3 regions of the Comamonas sp. F1-6 genome follow, and region 3 is predicted to be linked to each of the others. Evidence: riboswitches for the same ligand, from Rfam matches in the RefSeq annotation. Region 3 holds a riboswitch; each other region holds the start of a gene.
The links. Region 3 has a riboswitch for glycine ahead of AAIL66_RS23705 (trimeric intracellular cation channel family protein). Riboswitches for the same ligand answer to the same signal wherever they lie in the genome.
Positions count from the first base shown of each region.

Region 1: another riboswitch for glycine. It lies ahead of gcvT (glycine cleavage system aminomethyltransferase GcvT); the one in region 3 lies ahead of AAIL66_RS23705 (trimeric intracellular cation channel family protein).
Region 2: another riboswitch for glycine. It lies ahead of AAIL66_RS00960 (D-amino acid dehydrogenase); the one in region 3 lies ahead of AAIL66_RS23705 (trimeric intracellular cation channel family protein).

Region 1 covers NZ_JBCPWN010000003.1:169,073-172,322, reverse strand. The annotation lists gene AAIL66_RS04640 (MFS transporter) at 1-225, opposite strand, end outside; partial or broken gene AAIL66_RS04635 (2,4'-dihydroxyacetophenone dioxygenase family protein) at 315-848, opposite strand; gene AAIL66_RS04630 (energy transducer TonB) at 1,041-1,574, shown strand; glycine riboswitch at 1,663-1,772, shown strand; glycine riboswitch at 1,792-1,917, shown strand; gene gcvT (glycine cleavage system aminomethyltransferase GcvT) at 1,982-3,118, shown strand; gene gcvH (glycine cleavage system protein GcvH) at 3,241-3,250, shown strand, end outside.
Region 2 covers NZ_JBCPWN010000001.1:208,326-211,575, forward strand. The annotation lists gene AAIL66_RS00960 (D-amino acid dehydrogenase) at 79-1,347, opposite strand; glycine riboswitch at 1,519-1,618, opposite strand; gene AAIL66_RS00965 (amino acid permease) at 2,162-3,250, shown strand, end outside.
Region 3 covers NZ_JBCPWN010000041.1:13,106-16,355, forward strand. The annotation lists gene mnmC (FAD-dependent 5-carboxymethylaminomethyl-2-thiouridine(34) oxidoreductase MnmC) at 1-604, opposite strand, end outside; gene AAIL66_RS23705 (trimeric intracellular cation channel family protein) at 768-1,433, opposite strand; glycine riboswitch at 1,486-1,604, opposite strand; glycine riboswitch at 1,618-1,710, opposite strand; partial or broken gene AAIL66_RS23710 (IS5 family transposase) at 1,939-2,794, opposite strand; partial or broken gene AAIL66_RS23715 (transposase) at 2,815-2,979, opposite strand.

The DNA of each region.
Region 1 (3,250 bases), on a different contig from region 3:
GGCCCCGAAGAATGCACCAGAAGCCGCCCATGCCAATGCCAGAATGGACGACAGCATGCCCAGCTGGGCATTGTTCAGATCCAGTTCCTTAGAGACAAAGGGAAATAAAAACGACAATGCCAGCCGGTCAAAAAAAACAATCCCGAAAGTAAAAAACAGAATGAGCAGCAGCTTGTTTTCATAGCTCAACCACCCGATTTTTAGGTTTTCATCTTGATTTTTCATGCCTCTCTCCATTCCGTATTTGGCGGGCTATTTCATTCTTCAGGAAATCCCGCCTTTCATTGATGGATTTTCAATCCAGCTTCGGATAACTACCGAAACAGCGTGTCCACATAATCTGCACCTATGCCGATTTTTTCATAATGCTTTCGGCATAGTTCTATGTAGCTGTGAACATCGAAATATCCGTCAGGCTTTCCGTCATCATCGAGCCAGATCAGCGGTCCCTTGACGATAAAGAACGCACGCATGGGCTGCTCATGTTCATAGGCCACCAGGGTATGGCCTTCTCCGGGGGTCTCGTAGACGAAATCACCGGCACGGGCTGTCCAGTCATGTTACAGATAGCCCCACTTCCCCGAAATCGTGTAGGCAAACACTTCGTGCGGATGGTAATGGCGGTTCACCAAACCGGCCTCCTTCGCCATCAGAATATCGCACCATTTGTTTTGTGATGGAGAAATCCAGAGGGGACGGGAGGAAACGGTTTCAGAGAATGGAACATAATAACGCTCATCCTCCGTTGGAGCGTTCTGAATATAAACCTCTGGCTGCGCATCGGGCTGAAAACATTCAGAAATCGGCTTCAGATATTTCCAGAATTCATTCGTGGCTTTTTCGGGCATTTTCTCTCCTTGAATAAACATTTTTTGACGAACGTCATAATCCTATCCATGGGGAAAATTCTGTTTAGTCCCTGCCGGACATGATGTTTGCCCCTGCAGGACAAGCTCTGGAGCAAGGCAGCCCGGCCCTGGCTGAACGACCGACTCCACCAGGTCTGCCGAAATCGACTGGGGATGACCGAGAATGCCGCCATGGATACTTCACGCCACTCACGCTGTCTTGCTGCATACGCGGCCGTCTTGGGAGCTCTGCTGCTCAGTGCCTGCGCTGGCAACCCAGCCATGGCGCCTAAGGTGGCCGACATCACTCCCCAGCCCCAGGCTGACTCCGCCTCGGCTTCCGGAGGCCAAACCGTAAATTGGCCTGCCTGGATCAATGCAGACTGCACACCCCCCGCCCAGCTCGATCGGCAACCGCAGCCACGCCGCCACACCACGCCTTTCATCAGCGCCCACTGGTTTCCGAACGGGCTGGAGACCACGGTGGTCTTCCGCCTGGAAGTCACGGCTCAGGGCGAACTCGGCCGTGTGGCCTACCAGCCTGCCGATGCCGATCCCCGCATCGTGAAGTCCATACTGCGCTCGCTCGAACGCTGGAAGTTCAAGCCCGGCATGCGCCAGGGCCAGCCCGTGACGTCCTGCTTCGAGCAGCCCTACCAACTGGTGTTTCCGCGCCAGGAGATCGATGTTCCTCGAACACCCGCCATGAACACAGAACCGCAGTGAGACCACAAGCTCAATTCCAGCGATCTGTGCTCGAAAACCCCAAAATCCGTCCGATTCGGTGGTGCAAGCCCCTTGCCCACCGCTAGAATCGCCAACGTCAGGAGAGAGTGCCTGCAGCTTGAAGCTGCCTCGCACCGCCGAAGGCGCAGACCCCAACCCGGTGTCAAAACGCTCAGGCAAAAGGACTGACAAGCGCTGCAAGGTGTGCAAACCTGCAGCGTCCCTAGCTGGAGAGAGATGCAGGCCGTCATTTCGTATGTGCGCCAGCATCCACCGAAGGAGCAAACTGCCCGATGCAATGCGTGCAGTGAATCTCTCAGGTAAAGCGGACAGCAGGGCAAGCCCGCCACGCATGGCCCTGTCATGCATGGCCACTCATTTTGGTTTGACCACCGGAGCGCTTGCCTGTGACTGCTGCTGACACCTCTTCCGATCTGCGTTCCACACCGCTGTTTGCACTGCACCAGAAACTGGGTGCCCGCATGGTGCCGTTTGCCGGCTACGCCATGCCCGTGCAATACCCTCAAGGCCTAATGGCCGAGCATCTGCACACGCGCAAGGCCGCCGGCCTGTTCGATGTCTCGCACATGGGCCAGTTGCTGTTGCGCGGCCCCGATGCCGCCGCCGCGCTCGAATCGCTGATGCCCGTCGATGTCATGGCCCTGGGCCTGCACAAGCAGCGCTACGGTCTGCTGCTCGATGAACAAGGCGGAATTCTCGACGACCTGATGTTCGTCAACCGCGGCGATGATCTGTTCCTCATCGTCAACGGTGCCTGCAAAGAGGCCGATATCGCTCATATCCAGAACCGCATCGGTAGCCGCTGCGAGGTCGTCCCACTGCCCGATCGCGCCCTGCTGGCCCTGCAAGGCCCGCAAGCCGTCACTGCCCTCTCGCGTCTGATTCCCGGTGTGACGCAACTGGTCTTCATGACCGGCAACCACTTCGACTGGCAAGGCCATGCGCTCCACATCACGCGCAGCGGCTATACGGGCGAGGACGGCTTTGAAATCTCCCTGCCCGGCGAAGCTGCCGAAGCCTTTGCCGAAGCTCTGCTGGCACAGCCCGAGGTAGCCCCCATCGGTCTGGGCGCGCGCAACTCGCTGCGCCTAGAAGCCGGACTTTGCCTGTACGGCAACGACATAGACACCAGCACCACCCCGGTGGAAGCTGCGCTGAACTGGGCCATGCAGAAGGTGCGCCGCACCGGCGGCGAGCGCGAAGGCGGCTTTCCCGGTGCGGCCATCGTGCTGGAGCAATTGCAGAACCCTCAGTCGCTGCGCCGCAAGCGCGTGGGCTTGATCGCGCTGGAACGCATTCCCGTGCGCGAGCCCGCCGTGCTGGAAAACATGGACGGACAGCATATCGGCCACATCACCAGCGGCCTGCTCAGCCCCACGCTCAACCAGCCTGTGGCGCTGGCCTATGTCGAGCCCGACTACGCCGCCATCGATACGGAAATCTTCGCCATGGTGCGCGGCAAGCCCGTGCCCATGAAGGTGGTCGCCACGCCCTTCGTCCCCACCCGCTACTACCGCGGCTAGGTCTGCCGCCGCGCATGAGACGGGCCAGTTTGCCAAACAGCTGCCAGAACACCGCTAAAGTGCGAGCTGGACCTTTCTCAAACAACACCCGATTCCCCTGAATCCCCCATCTGGAGCTTTCCATGAGCATCA
Region 2 (3,250 bases), on a different contig from region 3:
TTCACACGGCAACAGCTGCCCCTCACGGGGCGCTGCGGCTACCGTGTCTGGCTTGTTGATGAGGTTTTCAGGTCGTGGTCAGGCGCTGGCGGTGCTCAGCGTGGCCGGTCGGGGCTGTCTGCTGGCGCTGCCCATGGACTGCAGCACGAGGTCGCCGACCATGTCGGCGGTGACGGCCGACAAGGTCCAGCCCAGATGGCCGTGGCCGGTGTTGTAGAACACGCAGGGCTTGTTGCCAGGGCCCACGCGCGGCAGCATGTCCGGCATCATGGGGCGCAGGCCCGCCCAAGGCACGACGCTGCGCGTGCTGACGCCCGGGAAGCATTGCTGCACCCATTCGATGAGTGGGCGGATGCGGTCGGCGCGGATGTCCTTGTTGAAGCCGTTGAACTCCGCCGTACCGGCAACTCGGAAGCGATCGTCGCCGAGGCGGCTGGTGACCAGCTTGGTCTCGTCGTCCAGCAGACTCACCACAGGGGCTGCGGCGCGGCTGGCTTCGTCCGGCAGATTGACCGTGATGGAATAGCCCTTGACCGGATAGATGTTGACGCTGTCGCCGAGCTGGGCAGCCAGGGCGCGGCTGGCCGTGCCTGCGCAGACCACCATGGCGTCGAAAGTCGAGGTCTCGGTTTCCAGGCCCTGGCGCACGGTCACGCTGGCCTGCTTGCCGTTGCTGTTCACCGACATGATTTCCTGGCCGTAGCGGCATTGCACGCCCAGTCGTTCGCAGGCGGCAGCCAGGCCGCTGGTGAACTTGTGGATGTCGCCCGTGGAGTCGCTCTCGGTGAAGTAGCCGCCATAGAAGGTTCCGGACAGGGTCGGCTCTATGGAGCGCATCTCCTGCGGTGTCACGGCGCGGCGCTCCAGGCCGCCTTTGGCCAGCAACTGGGAAACCTTGCCCGCATGTTCAAAGCCTGCTCGGTCGCGGTAGATATGCAAGATGCCTTTTTGTTTCAGATCGAAGTCAATGCCTTCGCTGGACGCCCAGTCAAACAGGTGCTCGCGTGCCGCAATCGCCAGCCTGGCGGTTTCCACGGTGTTTTTCTCGTAATGGGGGATGGCAGCGAGAAACTGGCAGAACCAGGAAATCTTGTGCCAGCTGGGCCTGGGATTGAGCAGCAGCGGAGCATCGCTCTTGAGCATCCACTTGAGGCCCTTGACGATGGTGGACCAATGGGTCCAGACCTCGGCGTTCGAGGCCGAGAGCTGGCCGCCATTGGCGAACGAGGTTTCCATGGCGGCATAGCGCTGCTTCTCGAACAGGGTGACGGAAAATCCGCGGCGTGCGAGGGCGTAGGCGGTGGTCACGCCCGTGATGCCACCGCCGATGACGGCGATTGTCTTCATGATTCAGATTCCAGAAACGTCAAGGGTGGAGCCCGTGCGCAACATGCGCAGCGGACGCCCCCTCTGTTCTGGACCTGAGAGATTCACGAGGCAGGGCCTTGCGGCGCTGCTCGCTTGCTCCTTCGGTATGCCCGGCGGACGATGACGTCCGGACATTCTTCAGAGTGTGTGAAAGCGATGCCGATCCTTTGGCCTGAGAGTTTCCGGGGCGGTTGCTCCTTCGGCGCTGCATACGCCAAGTTTGCGCTGCAGTCTCTCTCGGCATCACCGGGCTGAGAGCCTGTGGGCAAATGTAGGAAGAACGGCGGTGCCTGGATATACGGGTTTTCTAGACTTCTGCGCCAGGGCCCAGCCATGGCTGCTCATGTCGGGTTCACGCTATTTGATAGCGCTTGCCGCTTATCCTTCAATGAAATATTGATTGTTTGTCTATGAAAATGAATTTATTAAAGCGCAGTGTGCTTCTAAATTCATAGCGATAGACGCTGTCAAGTGCCACCGAGCAGCCCCAGAGTCAGCCCCTGCATTGGCATGGCGGGTCATGGTCGGCGGTGGATTTGGGCAAAATATCGTCTTTGCCTGTCAATGGGCCCGGCGATATCACCGCTTTGCCATTGAAGCGCCCGACTGGGGTGGCTGCCGATTCAGGATGCAACTGGCCTATCCGCCATGGCGTTCTGCTGTCATGGCTTCGTTCCTTTGTCCTTGTTGCCCGCGACCGTCATGGTCGCCTTTTTGCGTTGCCTGCCGCAGCGCCTGCGGGATGGTTGGGTGTTTTGTCCGGATGGGCGCAAACCATTACAACAAGACATTTATGTCCCAACCCAACTCAAGCCAGCAGCTCGCGCCGACTGGTGATGGTGACGATAACCAGCCCCGCTTGCACCGGGTGCTCAAGCAGCGCCACCTGAGCATGATTGCCATTGGCGGCGCCATCGGAACGGGCCTGTTCGTGGCCTCCGGCTCGGCCATCGCCCAGATCGGCCCTGGTGGTGCCGTGCTCACCTATCTGCTCATCGGCATCATGGTGTACTACATCATGACCAGCCTGGGCGAGCTGGCCGCCTTCATGCCTGTGGCCGGCTCTTTCTCTACCTATGCCTCGCGCTATGTGGATCGAGGCTTCGGCTTTGCGCTGGGCTGGAACTTCTGGTTCAGTTGGGCTGTGGTGGTGGCGGTGGACCTGGTGGCCTCGCAACTGGTCATGGCCTACTGGTTTCCCGATGTGCCAGGCATCATCTGGAGCGGCCTGTTCCTGCTGCTGATGGTGGGGCTGAACGCGTTTTCCGCGCGCGGCTTTGCCGAGGCCGAGTACTGGTTCGCGCTGATCAAGGTGCTGGCCGTGGTGGCCTTTCTGATCACCGGCGTGCTGATTCTGTTCGGCATCATCAGCAACGGCCATGTACCCGGCTTCGAGAACTGGACCACGGGCGATGCGCCATTCGTCGGCAATTTCGCGACCTTTGTGGGCGTGGCCATGATCGTGGCCTATTCCTTCCAGGGCACGGAGCTGGTGGGCGTTGCGGCAGGCGAATCCGAGAATCCGCGCGAGAACGTGCCGCGTGCGATTCGTCAGGTGTTCTGGCGCATCCTGCTGTTCTATGTGCTGGCCATTGTCGTCATCGGCTTTCTGATTCCCTATACCGATCCGCAGCTGCTGCGTACCGATGTGGCGGATATCGCCGTGAGCCCGTTCACGCTGGTGTTCCAGCACGCGGGCCTGCTGTCGGCGGCCACGGTGATGAATGCGGTGATCCTGACCTCGGTGCTGTCGGCCGGCAACTCCGGCATGTATGCGGCCACGCGCATGCTCTACAACATGGCGACCGAGGGCAATGCGCCGCGCATCTTCTCCCGGCTGACCCAGAACGGCGTGCCGCTGGTGGCCTTGATCGGCAGCACG
Region 3 (3,250 bases):
CAAAACCCTGAGCCTTGAGCGCTTGGCGCACATGGCCGGCCACGCACCAAGTGGCAAGCTGCGTGCCACGGCGGCAATGGCGGGCGATGTTCTTCATGGCATCTTCATCCCACATCTCGGGGTTGAGCTGGGGAGAGAAGCCATCCAGATATACGCTGTCAGCCGTCATCTGCTGCTTGCGCAGCATGGTCCTGGCATCGCCTATATGGAGCGTCAGCAGCACCTGGCCGTCATCAAAGGAAAGGCGATGCACGCCGGGCAGCAGTCCCCACCATTGCTCGGCCAGTTGTTCGCCAAGCGGGCGCAGTTCCCCATCGGTCGGTAAAAACGCGAGCAGATCCTCGCGCGAGACAGGGTAGGCCTCCACCGAGACAAAATGCAGAATGCGCGGGCGTCTGAGGTCGGCTTTCCATGCCGCCCAGGTGACCAGGAAATTCAGGCCGAAGCCAAAGCCGGTTTCCAGAATGCGCCACTGCGCTGCATCGGCCCAGGCAGCTGGAAGATCGCAGCCACCGAGAAAAACCTGGCGGGCCTGGTCAAGGCCGCCCAGCTCGCTGTGATAGCGATCACCAAATCGGGTGTTGTAGGGGGTGCCATCCGGCATCCATGTGATCGGTTCAGACATGGAAAGTGAAACTACATGGGTAATGCATGGCGCAGTCTAGGTTAGAGCAGCCAAGCAAGGGCCGCCCCGCAGCGATGGCTGCGTCTCCCTCCTGCGTAGCAAGAGAGGGGGACGGCGCGCAGCGCCACAGGGGGAGTCTCTATCACTCCCAGCGCTGCTGGTACGAAAAAACCGGCAGGCGCCATTTGAAACGAATGGCGGCCAGACGGAAGGCCAGACCGCCGGCAAAACACACGATGGTGCTGATATTGGGGCTGACATCCAGATAGCGCAGGCCCAGGAACATCAGGCATACCGACAGCGACACGCTGGCATACAGCTCGCGGCGGAACACCACGGGGACCTGGTTGCAGAGCACATCGCGCAAGATGCCGCCGCTGATGCCGGTAATCATGCCGGCCATGATGATGACGATGGTGGGGTAGCCCAGCTCCAGCGCGGTATTGCAGCCGATCAGCGAAAAGGCGATCAGTCCCATGGCGTCCAGCAGCAAAAACACCTGCTTGAGCCTGTGCATATGGCGTGCAATCACGGTGGTCAGCAGACCGAAGCTGATGACCAGATACACATATTCAGGGTGCTGGGTCCAGCCGATGGGGTAGTGGCCCAGCACCATGTCGCGGATGGTGCCGCCTCCCAGGGCAGTGACAAAGGCGATGACGACGACGCCGAAGATATCCATATTGCGCCGGCCTGCGGCGAGTGCGCCGGACATGGCTTCGGCGGTAATGGCCACCAGATAGATGACCAGCATGACGGTGAAGTTGGAGGCCTGGAACGAGTCCAGCAAAGAGACGGAAGGAAGCATGAAGGCACTTGAAAATAGACCAGCCACTCACATCGGCGGGAGTGTCCGGCTTGCCTCTCCCGCTGTCCTTTTACCTGAGAGTTGCGCATGAGCACCTTCGCGGTGGACATGCTTGCCCCTTCGGTGAGCCCTGCAGCTTGTGGTTGCGGGCTGCTCTCCAGTTGGCGATATCCGGGTCCTGTCAGACCCACCTGCGGTACTTATTGCCTGAGCGATTATGGGAGTTTGCGCCTTCGGCGGGAACCCTCGAAAGGCTCCGCTCTCCCGCGGGATGGGCGCGATTCTAGCTAGTTTCAGCGACTTTATTCGGGTTAATACCTGTATTGGTGTGTTTCTGCGGCTGCCAGCTCGGGGTGCGGAAGGGCGGTCTGAATCCGCCATGGCTCGCGCAAGCCCGCGTTTTCGTCTGTGAAGCCGCCCGCCATAAAAACTCATACGCGCGACAGCGAGAGGGCGTTGTTGCATATATCACCCCCATGGCCAGATTTCCCAACCCCAGGTGTGGCTAGGCCACAGCCACCGTCTGCGGGCAGACCGGTTCAGTAGACCGATTGAGGATGGCGGCTCGAATGTGCAGTTCGTTAACTTGGCGCTCGAACGTGCGTGACATTACTCGTTCACCCAGGCGTTTGATGCAGTTCATCTTGGTCTCTACCGGGCTGCGCCGGTGGTAACCGCTCCAGCGTTTCCAGATACTTCACCCCAACCGTCTGCATGCGGCGATAGCTGCGTTGCGGTGCGCAAAGCCATCGCCTTTGCGCACCTTGGCATTCTTTCTTGGGGGAATGATGGGCGTGGCATTGCGCTGAATGACCGCCGCATGCACGTACTGCGTGTCATAAGCCCCATCGCCTGTCACTGTCAGCAGCGGCTCCTCGGCAGGAACTTGCTCCGCAACTGCGGCAACACTGCAGCGTTTGCGCATCAATACCGATGTGCAGCTTGCGCCATTGGCGGCGATGCTTTTTGCACTTCCACTCGCCTTCGCCAAGGAACTTGATGCCTGTGGAGTCAACCAGTCGGTGCAGGCCGGCTGCGCTAGAGCGGTATGCCACTTGCACATCCAGACGGCGTTGGCGGCGACACAATGTACTGAAGTCGGGAATTGGCCACAGCAATCCAGACAGCGCCAGTAGTGACGGAACAAAGCCTGTGGTCTGCCGCAAGACTAATCCAAAGAGGTTCTTGATGGTCAGGCAGAACTGAATCGCTGCATCCGAGAACTGCGGGCTGTGCCCGCGTTTGCCGCTGTCAGCGGCAAGCCAAGACATGGTCTTGTCCAGCCAGATGGTCAAGGAGCCGCGAGCCTTGAGTGCTGCGTTGTACTGCTTCCAGTTGGTGGTGTGAGCGGCAGCACTCATTAGGGCGTTGGTGTCGGAGGCCCTTCATGCTCAAGCTTTCGCGAGGTAAAGAGCAAGCTTGCCGATACACCTTCTTGGTGAGCCACGAGTGACACGCTCATCCCAGGCTCATAGGTTTGACGAACCAGGTCCGCTTTCTCGGTGGCAGACCTACGCCTGCGGCGCTGTTCCCAGGGTCTTGGTATGCCTACGCCCCATGTTTATGTGAAAGACAAGCAATGGACCATGCCCGGGGATTCATTAGGCTGTCCCACTATCTCTCGTCAGATCTTCTGCGTTGGCGAGAAAAGTCATCATTAAAACGCATAGCTTGCCGCAATGTGTGCATTGGCGTTGACAGACTCTGATAGAGATACTTTTCAGTCGAGCCTCACCACGCTGTTTTAGCAAGTTAGACAGTGGCGCTCTAACTAGAAAGCTGGTTACTGCGGCGTGACAGCTGCAGACATAACGAAG